Regions from separate parts of the Pseudomonas sp. BF-R-19 genome, predicted to be linked through region 1. Evidence: predicted binding sites of a transcription regulator. Region 1 holds the regulator's gene; each other region holds the start of a gene.
The links. The regulator FliA, encoded in region 1, starts transcription of late flagellar genes. The targets are predictions, from matches to a motif close to CTAAAGTTTNNNNNNNNNNNGCCGNTAA.

Region 1 (7,057 bases):
GTCGAGAAACCCGGGGCGAAGATCAGGTTGTAGCATTCGGTGTCGCTCAGACGATCGGCGGCATCCTTGTCCATCACGCCGCGTTTAACCGCGATGGAACGCAGGACGTTCGGGTCCATGCCTTTACCGTCATCGGAGATCGACAGCAGGATGTGGTCGCCCTCCTGCTCGGCTGCAAGAATCACCTTGCCGCCACGGGACTTGCCCGAGGCCTCGCGTTCTTCCGGTGACTCGATGCCGTGGTCGACCGCGTTGCGCACCAAGTGGACCAACGGGTCGGCCAGGGCCTCGACGAGGTTCTTGTCGAGGTCGGTTTCTTCGCCGACCAGTTCCAGGTTGATCTCTTTCTTGAGCTGGCGGGCCAGGTCGCGAACCAGGCGCGGGAAGCGCCCGAAGACTTTCTTGATCGGTTGCATCCGGGTCTTCATGACCGCGGTTTGCAGGTCGGCGGTGACCACGTCGAGGTTCGACACGGCCTTGGACATGGCTTCGTCGCCGCTGTTGAGGCCCAGGCGGACCAGGCGGTTACGCACCAACACCAACTCGCCGACCATGTTCATGATCTCGTCGAGACGCGCGGTGTCGACGCGTACGGTGGTCTCGGCTTCGCTCGCCGGCTTTTCCGCCGGTGGCGCGGCCGGGGCACGCGCAGCAGCCGGTGCAGCGGCAGCAGCCGGCGTTTCGGCTTTTGGCTCGGGTGCCCTGGTCACCGGTTTCGGCGCCGCAGCCTTCGCGGCCGGCGCGGCAACGGACGTGTTCGATCCGCTGGCAACCGTCGCGGTGCCGACTTCGCTGAACTTGCCTTTGCCGTGCAACTCATCGAGCAGCGATTCAAATTCGTGATCGGTGATCAGATCGCTGCCGACCGCTGCGGCGGCTGGCGCGGCAGGTGCTGGCACGCAAGCAATGGCCGACTCCAGTGCCTCGACAGCAAAGTTACCCTTGCCGTGCAGTTGGTCGAGCAGTGCTTCGAATTCGTCGTCAGTAATATCGGAACTGTCGCCTGCCGCTTTCGGTGCTTCTGGCGCAGCCGGCGCCGGGACCACTGCGTCAACGGCGAACTGGCCTTTACCATGCAGTTGATCGAGCAACGACTCGAATTCGGCATCGGTGATTTCATCGCTGGCAGCGGCATTGCTGGCAGGCGCTGGAGCCGCCGCCGGCGCCTCGGCCTGCGCCTTGACGGCGTTCAGCGAGTCCAGCAGTTGTTCGAATTCGGTGTCGGTGATGTCGTCGGAATCGGTTTCGACCACCGGTTCTTCAATCACTTCGGCGACGGGCGCAGGCGCCACTTCGTCAGCCGATTGCGGCTCGGCCAGACGGGCCAGCGCCGCGAGCAATTCAGGTGTCGCAGCGGTGATCGGACTGCGCTCGCGGACTTCGCTGAACATGCTGTTCACCGCATCCAGCGCTTCGAGAACCACGTCCATCAGTTCCGAGTCGACGCGCCGCTCACCCTTGCGCAGGATGTCGAACACGTTCTCGGCGATGTGGCAGCACTCCACCAGCTCGTTGAGCTGGAGGAAGCCGGCACCCCCTTTTACAGTGTGAAAACCGCGAAAAATTGCATTGAGCAGATCCGCATCATCCGGACGGCTTTCCAGCTCGACCAGTTGCTCGGACAGTTGCTCTAGAATCTCGCCGGCCTCAACCAGGAAATCCTGAAGGATCTCTTCATCGGCGCCGAAGCTCATTAAGGGGGTGCTCCTAACAGGTCTACCTAAAATCCAAGGCTGGATAGCAAATCGTCCACATCGTCCTGACCGGACACAACGTCTTCTCTTTTATCGGCATGAATCTGCGGACCTTCACCCTGAGAGAGATGTTTTTGTGGATCTTTTTCAGCAAGCATCGCTTCACGGTCATGTTCGATGCCCGCAAAGCGGTCCACCTGGCTGGCCATCAGCACGAGCTTCAGCAGGTTGCTTTCAACTTCGGTGACCAGCTGGGTCACACGCTTGATCACCTGCCCTGTGAGGTCCTGGTAATCCTGGGCGAGCAGGATGTCGTTGAGGTTGCCCGACACCGCGCGATTGTCCGTGCCGCTGCGCACCAGGAACCCGTCGACCCGCCGGGCCAGTTCACGAAACTCTTGCGCGCCGACTTCGCGACGCATGAAGCGCCCCCAGTCCGCGCTCAACACCTTGGCTTCATCCGCCAGGCCATTGACCAGCGGCGTGGCACTTTCCACCAGATCCATGGTGCGGTTGGCCGCGGCCTCGGTCAGCTTGACCACATACCCCAGGCGCTCGGTGGCGTCGGTGATCTGCGACACTTCTTCGGCTTGCGGCATGTGCGGGTCAATCTGGAAATTGACGATCGCGCTATGCAGTTCGCGAGTGAGCTTGCCCACTTCCTGATACAGGCCGCGGTCACGGGTCTGGTTGAGCTCATGGATCAATTGCACCGCGTCGCCGAACTTGCCTTTTTCAAGGCTGGCGACCAATTCGACGGCGTGTTTTTTCAGGGTCGACTCAAAGTCGCCCAATGAAGTTTCGTTATTGCCCATAGCTCCCCCGTGGCGCACTCATCAACCGATGCGTTCGAAAATCTTCTCGATTTTTTCTTTCAACGCCTGGGCCGTGAAGGGTTTGACCACATAGCCGTTAACGCCGGCCTGGGCCGCTTCGATGATCTGCTCGCGCTTGGCTTCAGCGGTCACCATCAGCACCGGCAGGTGCTTGAGCTTTTCATCGGCACGCACGTGGCGCAGCAGATCGATACCGGTCATGCCAGGCATGTTCCAGTCCGTTACCAGAAAGTCGATGCTTCCGCTGTTGAGCACCGGAATGGCGGTAGTGCCATCGTCGGCCTCGACGGTGTTGGTGAACCCAAGGTCACGCAGCAGGTTCTTGATGATCCGCCGCATCGTTGAGAAGTCATCAACGATGAGGATTTTCATGTTCTTGTCCAATTCGACCTCCAAGCAGTCTTAAACGCGCCCAGCACCTGGACGCGCCATTTCAATCAATCCGGCAAAGCACTCGATGACTGTCTGGAGCACAACAGATCGCGACCGGCGCAGTTCAACACCACACCGGCCTCGTTCGCAGTGTCCCCCACACTGCCTTCAGCGCGCTCGCCACTCCCCCAAACGCCCCCGCAAACGGGCCGCGCACTGGCTGTGTAACTGGCTGACCCGAGATTCGCTGACCCCCAGGACCTCACCGATTTCCTTGAGGTTCAACTCTTCGTCGTAGTACAGCGCCAACACCAGTCGCTCACGCTCCGGCAAATTGGCAATCGCATCTGCCAGCGCAGCCTGGAAGCGTTCATCTTCCAGATCGCGTGACGGTTCGATATGAGCACTCGCGCCATCCTCGTGCAGCCCTTCGTGTTCGCCGTCTTGCAACAGATCGTCGAAACTGAACAGCCGGCTGCCCAGGGTGTCGTTCAAAATCCCGTAGTAATCGTCGAGACTCAATTGGAGTTCGGCCGCAACTTCGTGATCTTTAGCATCACGACCGGTTTTCGCTTCAATCGAGCGAATGGCGTCGCTGACCATGCGCGTATTGCGGTGAACCGATCGTGGCGCCCAGTCCCCCTTGCGCACTTCATCGAGCATGGCGCCGCGGATTCGAATGCCCGCGTACGTCTCGAAACTGGCGCCTTTGCTGGCGTCATATTTGGTCGACACTTCAAGCAGGCCGATCATCCCGGCCTGGATCAGGTCTTCGACCTGGACACTGGCCGGCAGGCGCGCCAACAAGTGGTAGGCAATGCGTTTAACCAGCGGCGCGTAACGCTCGATCAGCTCGTACTGCGCATCACGCGCCGATTTTTTGTAGAGGTTGTAACCGCTTGCCGTCATAGAACCGGTCCTGCTGTCTGCTGCACGAGGCGCTCGACGAAAAACTCCAGGTGCCCGCGCGGGTTGGCAGGCAGCGGCCAGGTATCGACCTTCTGTGCGATGGCCTTGAAGGCCAGCGAGCACTTGGAACGCGGGAAGGCCTCGTAGACGGCGCGCTGCTTCTGCACGGCCTTGCGCACGCTTTCGTCGTAGGGCACCGCACCGACGTATTGCAGGGCGACGTCGAGGAAGCGATCCGTCACCTTGGTCAACTTGGCGAACAGGTTGCGCCCTTCCTGCGGGCTCTGGGCCATGTTGGCCAGGACCCGGAAGCGGTTCATGCCGTAGTCACGGTTAAGCAATTTGATCAAAGCGTAGGCGTCAGTGATCGAGGTCGGCTCGTCGCACACCACCAGCAGCACTTCCTGGGCTGCGCGAACGAAACTGACTACCGAGTCACCAATGCCCGCCGCGGTGTCGATCACCAATACGTCGAGGTTGTCGCCGATATCGCTGAAGGCCTGGATCAGGCCGGCGTGTTGCGCGGGGCTCAGATGCACCATGCTCTGAGTGCCGGATGCGGCCGGAACGATACGGATGCCGCCGGGTCCCTGCAGCAGTACATCGCGCAGTTCGCAGCGGCCTTCGATCACATCGGCCAGGGTACGTTTGGGTGTCAGGCCCAGCAGAACGTCAACGTTCGCCAGTCCCAGGTCGGCGTCCAACAGCATGACGCGCCGGCCAAGCTCAGCCAGAGCCAGGGACAAGTTCACTGACACATTAGTTTTCCCGACGCCACCTTTGCCGCCGGTCACCGCGATCACCTGTACGGGATGCATGCTGCCCATGTTATTTCTTTACCTTGTCTTGCATAGACGGAGGCCACATTACTGGCTGCGCGTTCACAAACGGAACAATGCATGGCAGACCATCGATGTAGGTACAAAAACTGTTCATTTTTACCTCAGCCAACCTGCTTGGTCGGGCTGTGGTAGATGTCAGCGAACATGTCAGCCATGGCTTCTTCGCTGGGTTCTTCCTGCATTTGCACGCTCACGGCGCGACTGACCAACTGGTGACGACGCGGCAGATGCAAATCATCCGGGATCCGCGGGCCATCGGTCAGGTAAGCCACCGGCAACTCATGACTGATGGCCAGGCTCAACACCTCACCCAGACTAGCCGTTTCATCCAGTTTAGTCAGGATGCAGCCAGCGAGCCCGCAACGCTTGTAACTATGATAGGCGGCGGTTAGAACCTGTTTCTGGCTGGTGGTTGCCAGGACCAGATAATTTTTCGAGCGGATGCCACGACCGGCCAGGCTTTCGAGCTGCATGCGCAAGGCCGGGTCGCTGGCCTGCAGGCCGGCGGTATCGATCAGCACCACGCGCTTGCGCAGCAAGGGTTCCAGCGCCTGCACCAGGGACTGGCCCGGATCGACGTGGGTCACCGGCACATTGAGAATGCGCCCCAGGGTCTTGAGCTGCTCCTGGGCACCGATGCGGAAGCTGTCCATGCTCACCAGCGCGATGTTCTGCGCGCCGTACTTGAGCACGTAACGGGCGGCCAGCTTGGCCAGGGTGGTGGTCTTGCCCATGCCGGCCGGGCCGACCATGGCGATCACACCGCCCTCTTCCAGCGGCTCGACTTCCGGGGTAACGATCATTCGCGCCAGGTGCGCCAGCAACATGCGCCAGGCCTGACGAGGCTCTTCGATATCGGTGATCATCGCCAAAAGGTCGCGCGACAGCGGGCCGGACAGACCGATGCGTTGCAGGCGCCGCCAGAGGTTGGCCTGGTCCGGACGGCTGCCCTGCAGCTGATTCCAGGCCAGGGAGCCGAGTTGGACTTCCATGAGTTCGCGCAGGCTGTTGAGCTCGAAACGCATCGAGTCGAACGCGCGCGGGTCCACGCCAGTGGAGGCTGGTGCAGCGGCCGGTGCGGGGCGACGGGGTTCGGCGTAGGTGGGCTCGATCAACGGCTCGGCTGCGGTGAGCGGCAAGCCGGCGAACAACTGGCGATTGGTTGCATTGTCGCTCTCGCCATCGCCACGCAGGCTCAATTCGGCCTGGGCGGTGACGATCCGCGACTGAGTCTTGCGCAGCTCGTCTTCGAGCTCCATGTTCGGAACCCGCGGCGCCAGCGCCGACAACTTGTAATCCAGCGCTGCAGTCAGTTCGACGCCCCCGGCGATCCGACGGTTGCCAATGATGGCGGCATCAGCGCCCAGCTCATCGCGAACCAGTTTCATGGCCTGACGCATATCGGCGGCGAAAAAACGCTTAACTTGCATAAACCACTACCTCAGCCGTTGGGCCCTACTGTCGCAACGATGGTCACTTGCTTGTTGTCAGGGATTTCCTGGTAAGCCAACACGTGCAAACCCGGGACTGCGAGCCGGCCGAATCGCGAGAGCATCGCGCGAACCGGACCGGCCACCAGCAGAATCACCGGCTGACCTTGCATCTCCTGGCGCTGCGCTGCGTCGATCAGCGAGCGTTGCAGCTTCTCAGCCATGCTTGGCTCCAGCAGAACGCCCTCTTCCGAGCCTTGCCCGGCCTTTTGCAGACTATTGAGCAATATCTGTTCCAACCTTGGCTCCAGCGTGATGACTGGCAGCTCCGACTCAGTGCCTACAATGCTTTGGACGATTGCACGGGATACGCCAACCCGCACGGCAGCCACCAGCGCGGCGGTATCTTGACTCTTGGCGGCATTGTTGGCGATGGCCTCGGCAATGCTGCGGATGTCGCGCACCGGCACTTGTTCGGCCAACAGCGCCTGCAGCACCTTGAGCAGCTGCGACAGCGAAACCACGCCCGGCACCAGCTCCTCGGCCAGTTTCGGCGAGCTTTTGCCCAGCAATTGCATGAGTTGCTGCACTTCTTCGTGGCCGATCAGTTCACTGGAATGCTTGTAGAGAATCTGGTTCAAGTGCGTAGCCACTACGGTACTGGCATCGACCACCGTATAACCGAGGGATTGCGCCTGGGCGCGCTGGCTGATTTCGATCCAGACCGCCTCCAGGCCGAAAGCCGGATCTTTGGCGGTAATGCCGTTGAGCGTGCCGTAGACCTGTCCCGGGTTGATCGCCAGTTCGCGATCCGGGTAAATCTCCGCTTCGGCCAGGATCACCCCCATGAGGGTCAGGCGATAGGCACTGGGCGCCAGGTCGAGGTTGTCGCGGATATGCACCGTGGGCATCAGGAAGCCCAGATCCTGGGACAGCTTCTTGCGCACGCCCTTGATCCGCGCCAGCAACTGGCC
Region 2 (7,057 bases), on a different contig from region 1:
GACCTGGCGCTGATCCCGGACCCAGCACAAATCCACCGCTTGCCCTGGAGCCATCCACCGCGGGCCTTGGCCATTTGCGACGCGAATGAACTGGGCACCACCACCAGCTCCAGCCTGTCGACCCGTGGTCAGCTCAAGGCGGTGATTGCCCGTTACGCGGCCCGTGGCCTGGCGCCCGTGGTGGCGACCGAGCTTGAGTTCTTCGTTTTTGCGCCTAACACCGACCCGACTCAGTCGTTCCAGCCGCCGTTGGGGCTGGACGGTCGCCGCGAAGACGGTCTGTCGGCGTTCAGCGTCAGTTCCAATAACGGCTTGCGGCCGTTCTTCAATGAAGTCTACGAGTGCATGGCGGCGTTGGGGTTGCCTCGCGATACCTTCATGCACGAAATGGGCGTCAGCCAGTTCGAGATCAATTTGCTGCACGGTGATCCGTTGGTGCTGGCCGACCAGACGTTCCTGTTCAAGCACTTGCTCAAGGAAGTGGCCCTCAAGCACGGCCTGAGCGTGGTGTGCATGGCCAAGCCGTTGCCGCATACGCCGGGCAGTTCGATGCATATTCACCAAAGTGTGGTGGAGATCGATTCGGGGCGTAACGTGTTCAGTGATGAAGCGGGGCAGGAGACGCCGACGTTCCGCCACTTCATTGCCGGTCAGCAAGTTTGCATGGCCGACTTCACCGCGTTGTTTGCGCCGAACGTGAATTCCTATCAGCGCTTGTGCCACCCTTACGCCTCACCGAATAATGCCTGCTGGTCCCACGACAACCGGGCGGCCGGCCTGCGCATTCCGGCCAGTTTGCCGGTGGCCCGTCGGGTCGAGAACCGCTTGCCGGGGGCCGATGCCAATCCGTATCTGGCGATTGCCGCAAGCCTGGCGGCGGGCTTGCATGGTATCGAGAACGCACTGGAACCGAGTGCGCCGATCCAGGGTGAGTTCGAAGTGCCGGACAATCTTTCGTTGCCGTGTACCTTGCATGCGGCACTTGAGCGTCTGAAACGTAGCCAGTTGGCCAAGGAACTGTTCGGCGCGGAATTCATCGAAGGCTACATCGCTTCGAAGACCCTGGAACTGAGCAGTTTCCATGATGAAATTACGCCCTGGGAGCGTCGTGTTTTAGCGACCCAGGCCTGACGATCCGTCGACATCCGGCTATCGTTTAGCGGTAGCCGATTCTCACTGCAAGGAGCCGCTCGTTGCGCCAAATCTGGAAATCCTTTCGAGCGCTGTATTTCGCCTCGCTGATGATGTTGATCGGCTCGGGCCTGTTGAGTACTTACCTGGGCCTGCGCCTGGCGGCCGACCATGTCGACAGCCTGTGGGTCGGTGCTTTGATGGCCGCCAACTATTTCGGCCTGGTGCTGGGGGGCAAGATCGGTCACCGGTTGATTGCCCGGGTCGGGCATATCCGGGCCTACTCGGCCTGTGCCGGGATTGTCGGCGCGGCGGTGTTGGGTCATGGCCTGACCGATTGGTTGCCGGCCTGGCTGTTCCTGCGGGTGATCGTCGGCCTCGGCATGATGTGCCAGTACATGGTGATCGAGAGCTGGCTGAACGAACAGGCCGAGGCCACGCAGCGCGGGTTGGTATTCAGCGGTTACATGATCGCCTCCTACCTGGGCCTGGTGATGGGGCAACTGATTCTGGTCATGCACCCGGCGCTGGGGCTGGAGCTGCTGATGCTGGTCGCCCTGTGTTTCGCCTTGTGTCTGGTGCCCGTGGCCCTGACGCGGCGGATCCACCCGGCACCCTTGCATCCGGCACCGATGGAGCCACGGTTCTTTATCAAGCGCGTGCCACAGTCATTGAGCACGGTGCTCGGGGCAGGCCTGATCGTCGGTTCGTTCTACGGTCTGGCGCCGCTGTATGCTTCGCAGCAAGGGTTGTCCACGGAGCAGGTCGGTCTGTTCATGGGTAGCTGCATTTTTGCCGGGCTGCTGGTGCAGTGGCCATTGGGCTGGTTGTCCGACCGCTACGACCGGGCCGTGTTGATCCGCAGTTTTGCATTCAGCCTGGCCCTGGCTGCACTGCCGCTGGCGATCATGCCGCAGGTGCCGTTGGAGGTTCTGTTTATCGCCGGTTTCGTCTGTTCGCTGGTGCAGTTCTGCCTGTATCCGTTGGCGGTGGCGTTCTCCAATGACCACGTCGAAGGTGATCGTCGGGTGTCCCTGACGGCGATGTTGCTGGTGACCTATGGCGTGGGTGCGAGTATCGGGCCGCTGGTGGCGGGCGTGCTGATGAAGCTGTTCGGCAGCCAGATGCTCTACGCGTTTTTCAGCTTCTTTGCGTTGGTACTCGTATGGCGAATTCGTCCGAAAGCGGTGACCAACCTGCATCAGGTGGACGATGCACCGCTGCATCACGTGGCCATGCCGGACAATATGACGAGTTCGCCACTGGTGGCGGCGCTGGATCCGCGGGTCGATGAGCAGGTGGTGCAGGATCAGATGTGCAACCCGGTGAATCCGGAGCCGTCAGCCGAACCTGAATCTGAACCCGATCAACCGCCAGAAGACCCTGATTCGGGGCGCGAGCAAAGCTTTACCGAGGCCAGGCCTTAAAATCGGGGCACAAAAAAACGGGTAGTCACCGCAAGGGGCTGCCCGTTTTTTGTTGACGCTCTATCAGATGTCGTCTTTGTCGAAGCGACGTGCTTCGCGTTGCAACTGATAGACGAAGCGCTCGACCTGACGCTGCACCAGCCCGCTCATGTTGTGGAAGCGAACACCGGCGAAGGTGGTGGAGATCTTTTCTTCGAAGTGCAGATAACGCAACTCGACTGGCGCGGTCATCTTGCCAAAGGGCAGTTCGGCGCTGAAGCGGTCGTACACCTGACCCAGTTGCAGGCTGCCAGTGATGTCGCCGTCGAAGCGCAGTTTGCAGCCGGTAGCGGAAATATCCAGCAGCTTGCCGCTGATGGGGGCCTTGAGCTTTTCGCCGTCGAGGTTGACGTTGACCAGTTGTGCCAGTTTCAGCGCGGCGCGGAACGCATTGCGGCGCTGGTGGTACACCACTTCATCGGGCAGGGCACCGCGATAGCAGCGGCTGCCAGCGGATTCGTCGATGTTCAACCGGCCGGTGCTTTCCCAGGCAATGCGTACGCCTTCGTGGAAGCCTTCGACCCTGAATGGCTCGCCCGCCAGCAGGTAGCGCTCGCCATCACGGGGGATCATTTCGTCCAGGGCAATCATGTTGCTGTCACGGTCAAGGTCCACCAGATAGCTCTGGAAGCGCTGGCTGCGCTCGTGGAACGTGATGATCAGCGGGTCATGGCTTTCGAGCAGCTGGCGCAGGTTGCTGGAGATTTCCAAGGGCGTGGAGAGCACCTTGGGTGGCTGCGGAGCATCGTCCACGGATAAGGCATTGGACACGGTTAATCAATCTCCAGACAAAATTTGACTACGGCAGGATAGCAGTTTGCCAGTATGTTGCGTGTCTTGATAGAGCGGGGGGCATTGACCGGCTCATGCCTGACTGAGCGGGCGTGGCTTGGCACGCTTGGAGAATGTTCCGCTGGCATCGTAAAGCGCCGGGGTTTCACCGCCGGTGAGGATTTTCAGCTGGGTGGCCGTAGCGGCCTGCTGAGTGAGGATCGACTGGCCGTTGTTGGCGTTGATGGCCTGGCACTGGGCCAGGAGATCGGTCAGCACGTCACTTTGCGCCAGCAACTGCTCGCCAATGCTCGACTGGCCGGCCAATTGCTCCAGACCGCCACGGTTGGTCGGCAGGTTGAGGCTGGCGAGGATTTCACTGCGCTTGCGGCCATGCTGTTCGAGCAAAACGACCAATGCCTGTTTCTGCGCCAGGATGTTCTCGAGCAATGGCATGTCGCGGCCATGCAAGGCGAGGGATTCGGTCTGCAGTAACTCCAGCAGGTGTTGCGCCGGGGCAAAGTCGTCGGTGATCAGTTGCAGTAGATGAGTGTCGTGCATGGCTGGCCTTGGGTTTTAAGCGTCCAAAAGCCTGGCGCCGGCGGTGGCCTAGCGCTGGGCTTCGAAGTTGAGCAGTTTGCTGGCTACACGGTTGCTGTCGACTTTATAGCTGCCATCGGCAATCGCTGCTTTCAACTCGGCCACGCGGGCGTTGTCGACGGCAGGCTGATCGCGCAGCTTGTCAGTGACCTTTTGCAACTGTTGAGCCTCATTGCTGAGATGTACCGATTCCCCGCTTTTGACGGTACCGGCCTGCTCGGCCGCGGACTCCAGCGGCGCGGATTTGCCGGCCTCGGCACTTTCCTTGCTGGCGCTGGTACGTGTACTGCCCGTAAGGGACGAGGAGCTGTTCAAACGGCTGAAATCGATGACCATGATAAAAACCTCTGGGAATTTGGACGCTTGCCATGGTTTCGGCCATTCCCTGGAAAACTTTAGGCCCATTTATCAATGAACCTTGCGCGCGCCAGCGCTTGCCGTGCCTGGAACACAGTCTAGGGAACAGCCGCGGCAAGCGCCACATTCTGATGAGCAGAGCGCCTTACATGGACACTTCCACCTGCCCCGGCGCCATGACCTGCGCCTTGATGACTCGCTGGGAGTTGAGGTTTTTCACCCGGATCTGTTCGCTCAGGCTGCCATTTGACAGCGCTTCGCCCGGCATGCGCACGCTGAGCGTACCGCTGCGGGCGGTAATCACCACCTGATCACCCTTGCGGATGACCTCGGCCTGTTCGATATGCACCAGGGTAATCACCTGGTCGGCGACCATTGGTCGGGTCAGTCGTTGCCCGATCGCCTGATCGAGGGAGGTCAGGTAGCCCTGGCTGGTGAGGCTGATATCGCGCTCGCGCAGGACCACATCCCCAGGCTCGACAATGGCGGCGCGGCGCAGTGGCCGGGCGCTGGTGACGACATCGCGAAACAGGCGGATTTGAGCGGGCACGAAGACTGTCCAGGGGGAAACGCCCTCGCAGCGGACCTTGACCGTAACCCGTCCCAATGGCTTGGGACTCTCAAGCGTTGCTGTCAATTCCCTGTCGCACATGGGCATGTGCATGCGCGGATCGAGCGGGTTGACCTGGATCTCGTAGCGACCTTCCGTTTGGCTGGTAGCCAGATAGTCTTCTACGGTGAATTCAAGAAAGCCCTGAGTGACGCCGATAAGCATGTCAGGCAAGGTAACCGCGTCAGCAAGGGCAGGGCTGCCAGCGTTGAACAGGCAAACAGCCGCCAGCACGCCGAGCAATTTTTGGCAGGGTGTGATCAGGCGTCGGAAAAATGTCGGTTCTGTGTTCATAACGATTAAAAAAGCAAGCGCCGTGCCGTTTAGTGATGAAGGCGCGTCGCAACAACACTTGGCGTTGGTGTAGGAGTCTGGGCATGGCGGGTGTAATGGATTCGGTAAACCAGCGCACGCAACTGGTGGGGCAGAATCGCCTTGAGCTGTTGTTGTTCCGTCTCGACGGCCAGCAACTGTACGGGATCAACGTGTTCAAGGTTCGGGAGGTGCTGCAATGCCCCAAACTGACGCTGATGCCCAAGTCCAGTCCTGTCGTGTGCGGCGTGGCGAACATTCGGGGGGCGACCATCCCGATCCTTGATCTGGCGATGGCGACTGGCTCCGGTGCGTTGAAGGACAAGCACAATCCGTTCGTGATCATCACGGAGTACAACACCAAGACCCAGGGTTTCCTGGTCCGCTCGGTGGAGCGCATCGTCAACATGAACTGGGAGGAGATCCATCCGCCGCCCAAGGGCACCGGGCGCGATCACTACCTGACGGCGGTGACGCGGGTCGATAACCAGCTGGTCGAAATCATCGACGTCGAGAAGGTGCTGGCGGAAGTGGCGCCGACACCGGAAGCGATTTCCGTGGGCGTGGTGGATGTCGAAACCCAGCACAAGGCGCTTTCGTTGCGCGTGCTGACGGTCGACGACTCATCGGTGGCGCGCAAGCAGGTCACGCGTTGCCTGCAAACGGTCGGCGTCGAAGTGGTGGCGTTGAATGACGGTCGGCAAGCGCTGGACTACCTGCGCAAACTGGTCGACGAGGGCAGGAAGCCGGAAGAAGAGTTCCTGATGATGATCTCCGACATCGAGATGCCGGAGATGGACGGGTACACCCTGACGGCGGAAATTCGCAACGACCCGCGCATGCAAAAGCTTCATATCATCCTGCACACTTCGTTGTCGGGGGTATTCAATCAGGCGATGGTCAAGAAGGTCGGTGCCGATGACTTCCTGGCCAAGTTCCGTCCTGATGACCTGGCATCCCGGGTAGTCGACCGGATCAAAGCAGCAGATATCAGCTAGGGGTTCGCACCCCTGGCAGTCAACACGATTTAAGAGGCGGCATCATTGTCTACGGGTAATTTGGATTTCGAACAGTTCCGGGTATTCCTGGAAAAAGCCTGTGGCATTTTGCTCGGTGAAAACAAGCAGTACCTGGTCTCCAGCCGTCTCAACAAACTGATGGAACAGCAAGGCATCAAGTCTTTGGGGGAGCTAGTTCAGCGTATGCAGACCCAGCCGCGCAGCGGTTTGCGCGAGCAGGTGGTGGATGCCATGACCACCAACGAAACCCTGTGGTTTCGTGACACCTACCCGTTTGAAGTCTTGAAGAACAAGGTACTGCCCGAGGCGATCAAGGCCAGTCCCGGCCAGCGCCTGCGCATCTGGTCGGCGGCGTGCTCGTCGGGCCAGGAGCCGTATTCGCTGTCGATGTCCATCGACGAGTTCGAGCGTGTCAACCTGGGCCACTTGAGGATGGGCGTGCAGATTGTTGCCACCGACCTGTCCGGTACCATGCTGAACAACTGCAAGACCGGCGAGTACGACAGCCTGGCCATCGGCCGCGGTTTGTCACCCGAGCGCCTGCAGCGTTATTTCGACCCGAAAGGGCCGGGGCGCTGGGCGATCAAGGCGCCGATCAAGAGCCGGGTGGAATTCCGTTCCTTCAACCTGCTGGACAGCTACGCGAGCCTCGGCAAGTTCGACATCGTGTTCTGCCGCAACGTGTTGATCTACTTCTCCGCCGAGGTGAAGAAGGACATCCTGTTGCGTATCCACAGCACGTTGAAGCCGGGCGGTTACCTGTTCCTCGGTGCTTCCGAAGCGTTGAACGG
Region 3 (7,057 bases), on a different contig from region 1:
AGTAACTGTAGCCTGACAACACCGCCTTTATTGCACTGAGCAACTCCGTCAGGTCTTGTTGCTTGCAGACATAACCAGCTGCACCGGATTGCATGCAACGCATCGAAAAATGCCCCGGCGCCTGGGAAGTCAAAATCAGCACTTTCATAGGCATTGAGGTCGAAGACAAACGCGCGATGACTTCCAACCCGTCCAGCTTCGGAATCCCGATATCCAGAATGACAATATCCGGCATAAGTTCACGGGCTAGTTGCAGTGCGTCCACACCATTATCGGTTTCTGCAATAACTTCGTAGCCATGACGTTCCATTAGCATACGTACCGCAAGACGAATGACGGGGTGATCATCCACGATCAGCACTTTATTCATGGGCAAGTCCAATTTTCGCTGTTCGAATTTTTAGAGCCCGCACAATAGCCTAGTCGTTTCACCCATGGCATGTCGCCCCTCCCAGCCACCCACACCAAGAGACATCCCCTACAAACAACACGGATTCCTCCTACAAAAATCCCTCGAACAGAATGAATTGAAAACTGTATCAGCGTCAGTGTGTCGCACTTTCCAGCCGTCACCTCAATCGTTTACGACCAAAATTTTCCGAGAGCCAGCCTGAACGGTCGCGCCCTGACAAACATAAGCATCTACCCCTCCCGCTAAAACGTAACTGATATTTACGCACTAAACATTCACACCAGAAATATCACACACCAAGCATCCAATTACTCTTACAGCAAATAATATTTTTTGAGCAATCATTAAAGCACCACCCACACTCAAAAAATCGAAGAGCAATACAACAAGCAAATAAAAACGCTTATCAAAACCAACAAGCAACAAAAATCACTACAATAGTTACCACTTCAAACCAACCTCATAAACCATTCGAGAAAAAATCCAGAATGAGTACAGAACATGATAAAAAAACGAATCACCAACCCAATGACAATTATCGCGATATTTGCAGCACTCTCTGAAACTTCGGCAGCCGTTTCTCTACCCTTCCTCGACCAAGAGGAAAGAGAACTCTATGTCTGGTTTCTGATCAGCTTTCCGTTTTATTTACTTTTGCTTTTTTTCGCGACACTCAACTTCAACTACAAATCCCTTTATGCGCCCTCCGACTTTGAAAAGGGAAAACACTTCATGAAGGTCATGGATGATGCCGGGCGGCCGGAAAAAAAAGCGTCCGGGAAGTCGTCTGAGAATCCCGCCCTGGAAACCTCAACGAATGACCGGCAGTCAGCTCGAACGCCCTGCGGCGCACAGGACCCGCCAACCGAGATTGGTCTGCAAACCTCTGTCTCTGTTCAACATCAGCTTCAGTTACCGGAACTTATAAAAGACCTGTACATCGTGGATGCACGGTGGATGAGCAAGGAGGTCGAGTTTGGAGCGCTGCTGGAAAACCTCCAGAGGCCACGGGAAAAGACGGCGTACGTGATTCTGTTTGTCACTTGTGCCGTTTCGGAGATTTTACTGAAAGCCAGTGCGCTTAAACATTCAAAGCAGGCCAACAAGCGCAGTGCCGCCTTTTATGTTGCCTACAATCTGGACTCGCACAGGTTGTCGGTCATTGATCAGGCCGGGCAACCGGCGAACAACAACGTGTAGTACAGGTCAGACCATCGAGAAGGAGAAAAACAGGAAATCATCAGCGCAAACGAAAACACCCGACAACGTAGCAACTGGCGTCACACCCCGTTTTCAGGTACCTGACCTCGTCGAGGACGAGGTCAGGTATCCATCACGATTTCAAAGGTCTCAGAACAGCTTCCGGCCTTTGTTCGCTGCAATGCGCATGCGCAGGGCATTGAGCTTGATGAAGCCCGCTGCATCCGCCTGGTTGTACGCGCCGCCATCTTCTTCGAAGGTCGCGATGTTGGCGTCGAACAGCGAGTCGTCGGACTTGCGCCCAGTGACGATCACATTGCCCTTGTACAGCTTCAGGCGCACAACGCCATTCACGTTGACCTGAGACGCATCGATCATCTGTTGCAGCATCAGACGCTCAGGGCTCCACCAGTAGCCGGTGTAGATCAGGCTGGCGTACTTGGGCATCAACTCGTCTTTGAGGTGAGCCACTTCGCGGTCCAGGGTGATCGATTCGATCGCACGGTGAGCACGCAGCATGATGGTGCCGCCAGGGGTTTCGTAGCAGCCACGGGACTTCATGCCCACGTAGCGGTTCTCGACGATGTCGAGACGGCCGATACCGTGTTCGCCACCGATACGGTTCAGGGTCGCCAGCACGGTGGCCGGAGTCATTTCGACGCCGTCCAGCGCGACGATGTCGCCGTTGCGGTAGGTCAGTTCCAGGTACTGCGGCTTGTCTGGCGCGTTTTCCGGGGAAACGGTCCAGCGCCACATGTCTTCTTCGTGCTCGGTCCAGGTGTCTTCCAGCACGCCGCCTTCATAGGAGATGTGCAGCAGGTTGGCATCCATGGAGTACGGGGACTTTTTCTTGCCGTGGCGCTCGATCGGGATCCCGTGCTTATCGGCGTAATCCATCAGCTTTTCACGGGACAGCAGGTCCCATTCGCGCCAAGGGGCAATCACTTTCACACCAGGTTTCAAGGCGTACGCACCGAGCTCGAAACGAACCTGGTCGTTACCCTTGCCGGTGGCGCCATGGGAAATGGCGTCAGCGCCGGTTTCGTTGGCGATTTCGATCAGGCGCTTGGCGATCAGCGGACGAGCGATGGAAGTACCCAGCAGGTACTCGCCTTCGTAAACGGTGTTGGCACGGAACATCGGGAAAACGAAATCGCGCACGAACTCTTCGCGCAAGTCGTCGATGTAGATCTCTTTGACGCCCATGGCCTGAGCCTTGGCGCGTGCAGGTTCGACCTCTTCGCCCTGCCCCAGGTCAGCGGTGAAGGTCACCACTTCACAGTTATAAGTATCCTGCAGCCACTTGAGGATCACCGAAGTGTCCAGGCCGCCGGAATACGCCAGAACGACCTTGTTTACGTCCGCCATGCCATCACTCCACGGGGTTCTACGGAAAGCCGGGAAGTCTACCGCTCATACAGAATAATTTACAGTGGCGCGACAGCTTATGACGACGAAGCGACAGATTCTGTCGAGGGCGCGACGATTACAGCTGGATCAGGAAGTGGCCGAAGTGGCCGCTTTCGTCGCTTGCGGGGCGACTTGTTCCGCTGGGGCTCCGCGCTCCAGGCGTACCGCTACTCGACGGTTCTTCGCGCGGTTGGTGTTGTTGGTGTTAGGCGCCACCGGATAACGCTCGCCATGGAAACGCAGGGTGATTTGCGACTCTTGGATGCCGTTGGCCTTGAAGAACTCCAGCACTGCCAGGGCTCGGCGCCGCGACAGGTCGCGGTTGGTCAGGCGGTTGCCGCTGTTGTCGGAGTGACCGTCGAGCTCGATGTGATTGACCGTCGGATCGGCCTTCATGTACTCCAGCATCACCTGTAGTTTGGCTTTTGCGGCGCTGTCGAGTTCGATTCCGCCGCCGGGGAAGCCGATTTCGGATTGCTTCACCTGTTCGAAATTCTGTGGCAACAGTTTCGCCACACAACTCTGGTAATCGGCAAACGCTTTGGTGAACCTGACCGGCAGCAAGCGCACTTCCGACACCCGACCATCCCCCGAGGAATGGCGAACCACCGGACTGCGACCGTCCATCAGGCCACTGATCAGTCGTCCGGCCTGAACCTGTGAGCTGTTGAACAAAACGTTGCCACTGCCGATTCTCACCGTGCCCAGGTTGATATCGTCACGCCCGGGTTGCCACGGCGCGGCAGCGGCCAGCAGCGTCGCCGAACCGCCGCCAATCATCGGGTTGTAGGTTTTCAGACGAAACGTCGCCTGCTCGCCGGCACGGCGCACGAACTCGCCCGAACCGAAGTCGGTAATCGGCTGAGTCAGGCGGCATTCGAACTTGTCACCCTCGACCGTCCACTCAATGTTCTCCAGACGGGTCTGGAAAGTGAGCGCCATCGCGGGAAGGCTGGCAAACACACTGAGCAAGGCTAAAAAACGCTGGCGCACGGGAGGCTCCACTGGCTTCTACAACAAAAAGACAGACACACACATGTTTACGGCATACCTGTTGGATATCGGAAGCTTCCTGCAAAACTTGATAGCGAGTGCCTGCAAGAGTCTTTTCCGGTAGCATTCCCTTGAGTTTGACCCGCCTGGAATCCCCTCATGTCCGACCGCCTGACCCTGCTGCGTCCCGACGACTGGCATATTCATCTTCGCGATGGTGCCGTGTTGACCAATACCGTCGCGGATGTCGCGCGCACCTTTGGCCGCGCCATCATCATGCCCAACCTGGTTCCACCGGTGCGCAACGCGGCCGAAGCCGACGGCTATCGCCAGCGGATTCTCGCTGCCCGCCCGGCCGGCAGCCTGTTCGAGCCACTGATGGTCCTGTACCTGACCGACCGCACCCAGCCTGAAGAAATTCGCGAGGCCAAGGCCAGCGGATTCATTCACGCCGCCAAGCTGTACCCGGCCGGCGCGACCACCAACTCGGACTCTGGCGTCACCAGCATCGACAAGATCTTCCCTGCACTCGAGGCCATGGCCGAAGTCGGGATGCCGTTGTTGGTCCACGGTGAAGTCACCCGGGGCGATGTCGATGTGTTCGACCGCGAAAAAATCTTCATCGACGAGCACATGCGCCGTGTGGTCGAGCGTTTCCCGACCCTCAAAGTGGTCTTCGAACACATCACCACCACGGACGCCGTGCAGTTCGTCAACTCGGCTTCGGCCAACGTCGGCGCGACCATCACGGCTCACCACCTGCTGTACAACCGCAACCACATGCTGGTGGGCGGGATTCGGCCGCACTTCTATTGCCTGCCGATCCTCAAGCGCAACACCCACCAGGAAGCCCTGCTCGACGCTGCCACCAGCGGCAGCGAGAAGTTCTTCCTCGGCACCGACTCGGCCCCCCACGCCCAGCACGCCAAGGAAGCGGCTTGCGGTTGCGCCGGTTGCTACACCGCCTATGCGGCCATCGAGATGTACGCCGAAGCCTTCGAACAGCGCAATGCGCTGGACAAACTCGAGGCCTTCGCCAGCCTCAACGGCCCTCGGTTCTATGGTCTGCCAGCCAACACCGATCGCATCACCCTGGTCCGCGAAGAGTGGACCGCCCCGACCAGCCTGCCATTTGGCGAGCTGACCGTTATCCCGCTGCGCGCCGGTGAAAAACTGCGCTGGCGCCTGCTGGAGGAACACGCGTGAGTGAAGACCATTTCGACGACGAACTGGAAGGCAATGGCGGCGGAGGCGGCCCTCGTCATCCAATGGCGGCCAGGTTCCGTGGTTACCTGCCGGTTGTCGTCGACGTAGAAACCGGTGGCTTCAATTCGGCCACCGATGCCTTGCTGGAGATCGCTGCGACCACCATCGCCATGGATGAAAAGGGTTTTGTTTACCCGGATCACACCTACTTCTTCCGTGTCGAGCCGTTCGAAGGCGCAAACATCGAAGCCGCTGCCCTGGAATTCACCGGGATCAAGCTCGATCACCCGCTGCGCATGGCCGTGAGTGAAGAGTCTGCCCTGAACGATATCTTCCGCGGCGTGCGCAAGGCCCTGAAGGCCAATGGTTGCAAACGGGCGATCCTGGTCGGGCATAACAGCAGCTTCGACCTGGGCTTCCTGAATGCAGCGGTTGCGCGGCTGGACATGAAGCGCAATCCGTTCCACCCGTTCTCCAGTTTCGATACCGCAACGCTCGCCGGCCTCGCTTACGGCCAGACCGTGCTGGCCAAGGCGTGCCAGGCAGCGGACATCGACTTTGACGGTCGCGAGGCTCACTCGGCTCGCTATGACACCGAGAAGACGGCAGAGCTGTTCTGCGGCATCGTCAATCGCTGGAAACAGATGGGTGGCTGGGAAGACTTCAACGATTGATCCCCTCCCGGCGTTATCCCGCCCATAAAAAAACCGGCCTCGATGGCCGGTTTTTTTGTACCTGGAGCGTGCCTTACAGAGCGGCAGCGTGCTCGGTCAGGTAAGCCGCAACGCCTTCTGGCGAAGCGTTCATGCCTTTGTCGCCTTTTTTCCAGTTGGCAGGGCAGACTTCGCCGTGCGCTTCGTGGAATTGCAGAGCGTCGACCAGACGGATCAGCTCTTCCATGTTACGACCCAGTGGCAGGTCGTTGATGATCTGCGAGCGGACAACGCCTTTGTCGTCGATCAGGAAAGCGCCACGGAAAGCCACGCCTTCAGCGGACTGAACGTCGTAGGCCTTCATGATGTCCTGCTTGATGTCGGCAGCCATGGTGTAGCGAACCTGGCCGATACCGCCATTGTTCACTGGAGTGTTGCGCCATGCGTTGTGGGTGAAGTGCGAGTCGATCGAAACAGCGATCACTTCAACGTTGCGTGCCTTGAACTCAGACATGCGGTTGTCCAGAGCGATCAGCTCGGACGGGCAAACGAAGGTGAAGTCCAGCGGGTAGAAGAACACCAGGCCGTATTTGCCTTTGATCGCCGAGGACAGGGTGAAGCTGTCAACGATCTCGCCATTGCCGAGTACGGCCGGTACGGTGAAGTCAGGGGCTTGTTTGCCTACGAGTACGCTCATTGGATATCTCCTGGTGTAATAGCGTGAGAAACAGGGTTCGCATCAGCCTGCCACCCTGAGGCGACAGCCCTGTGACACGATCCCCGGTCGCAAAAGACCGGCCATCATACACCGCGTGTTTGAGCTGGCTTAGCTGTTTTTTCCCCGTACGATGAAATCCCCGACGGTTTTATATCACCGATTTGCCAGGCCGACCGTTCGTCAGCCATACCCGCTTATGGCGAAAAGTGCTCTGAAACCACTTTGACAATCATTCTCGTTAACATTAAGATCCATCGCAATTGAGTCACAATCAGCGACGGACCTTCCTTATGTATGTTTGCCTCTGCACTGGCGTCACCGACGGTCAAATCCGCGATGCGATCTATGAAGGATGCTGCAGCTACAAGGAAGTCCGTGTGGCTACCGGCGTTGCCAGTCAGTGCGGCAAATGTGCCTGCCTCGCCAAGGAAGTGGTCCGCGAGACCCTGACCAAACTGCAATCGG

Region 2: flgM (flagellar biosynthesis anti-sigma factor FlgM) is a predicted target of FliA. The motif match lies at 4,340-4,367, and genes of this name have one in related genera.
Region 3: KGB28_RS22110 (flagellar protein MotY) is a predicted target of FliA. The motif match lies at 4,081-4,108, and genes of this name have one in related genera.

The regions. Positions count from the first base shown of each region.
Region 1 is NZ_JAHBDN010000011.1:59,865-66,921, forward strand. It holds gene KGB28_RS00540 (chemotaxis protein CheA) at 1-1,694, opposite strand, end outside; gene KGB28_RS00545 (protein phosphatase CheZ) at 1,721-2,509, opposite strand; gene KGB28_RS00550 (chemotaxis response regulator CheY) at 2,531-2,902, opposite strand; gene fliA (RNA polymerase sigma factor FliA) at 3,071-3,811, opposite strand; gene fleN (flagellar synthesis regulator FleN) at 3,808-4,638, opposite strand; gene flhF (flagellar biosynthesis protein FlhF) at 4,755-6,083, opposite strand; gene flhA (flagellar biosynthesis protein FlhA) at 6,095-7,057, opposite strand, start outside.
Region 2 is NZ_JAHBDN010000059.1:249,490-256,546, reverse strand. It holds gene KGB28_RS17375 (glutamine synthetase family protein) at 1-1,131, shown strand, start outside; gene KGB28_RS17370 (MFS transporter) at 1,194-2,558, shown strand; gene KGB28_RS17365 (flagellar brake protein) at 2,622-3,368, opposite strand; gene KGB28_RS17360 (flagella synthesis protein FlgN) at 3,462-3,929, opposite strand; gene flgM (flagellar biosynthesis anti-sigma factor FlgM) at 3,978-4,304, opposite strand; gene flgA (flagellar basal body P-ring formation chaperone FlgA) at 4,471-5,229, opposite strand; gene KGB28_RS17345 (chemotaxis protein CheV) at 5,313-6,245, shown strand; gene cheR (protein-glutamate O-methyltransferase CheR) at 6,291-7,057, shown strand, end outside.
Region 3 is NZ_JAHBDN010000075.1:8,750-15,806, forward strand. It holds gene KGB28_RS22095 (response regulator transcription factor) at 1-370, opposite strand, end outside; gene KGB28_RS22100 (hypothetical protein) at 914-1,612, shown strand; gene KGB28_RS22105 (argininosuccinate synthase) at 1,763-2,980, opposite strand; gene KGB28_RS22110 (flagellar protein MotY) at 3,110-4,015, opposite strand; gene pyrC (dihydroorotase) at 4,175-5,221, shown strand; gene rnt (ribonuclease T) at 5,218-5,895, shown strand; gene KGB28_RS22125 (peroxiredoxin) at 5,969-6,571, opposite strand; gene KGB28_RS22130 (bacterioferritin-associated ferredoxin) at 6,883-7,057, shown strand, end outside.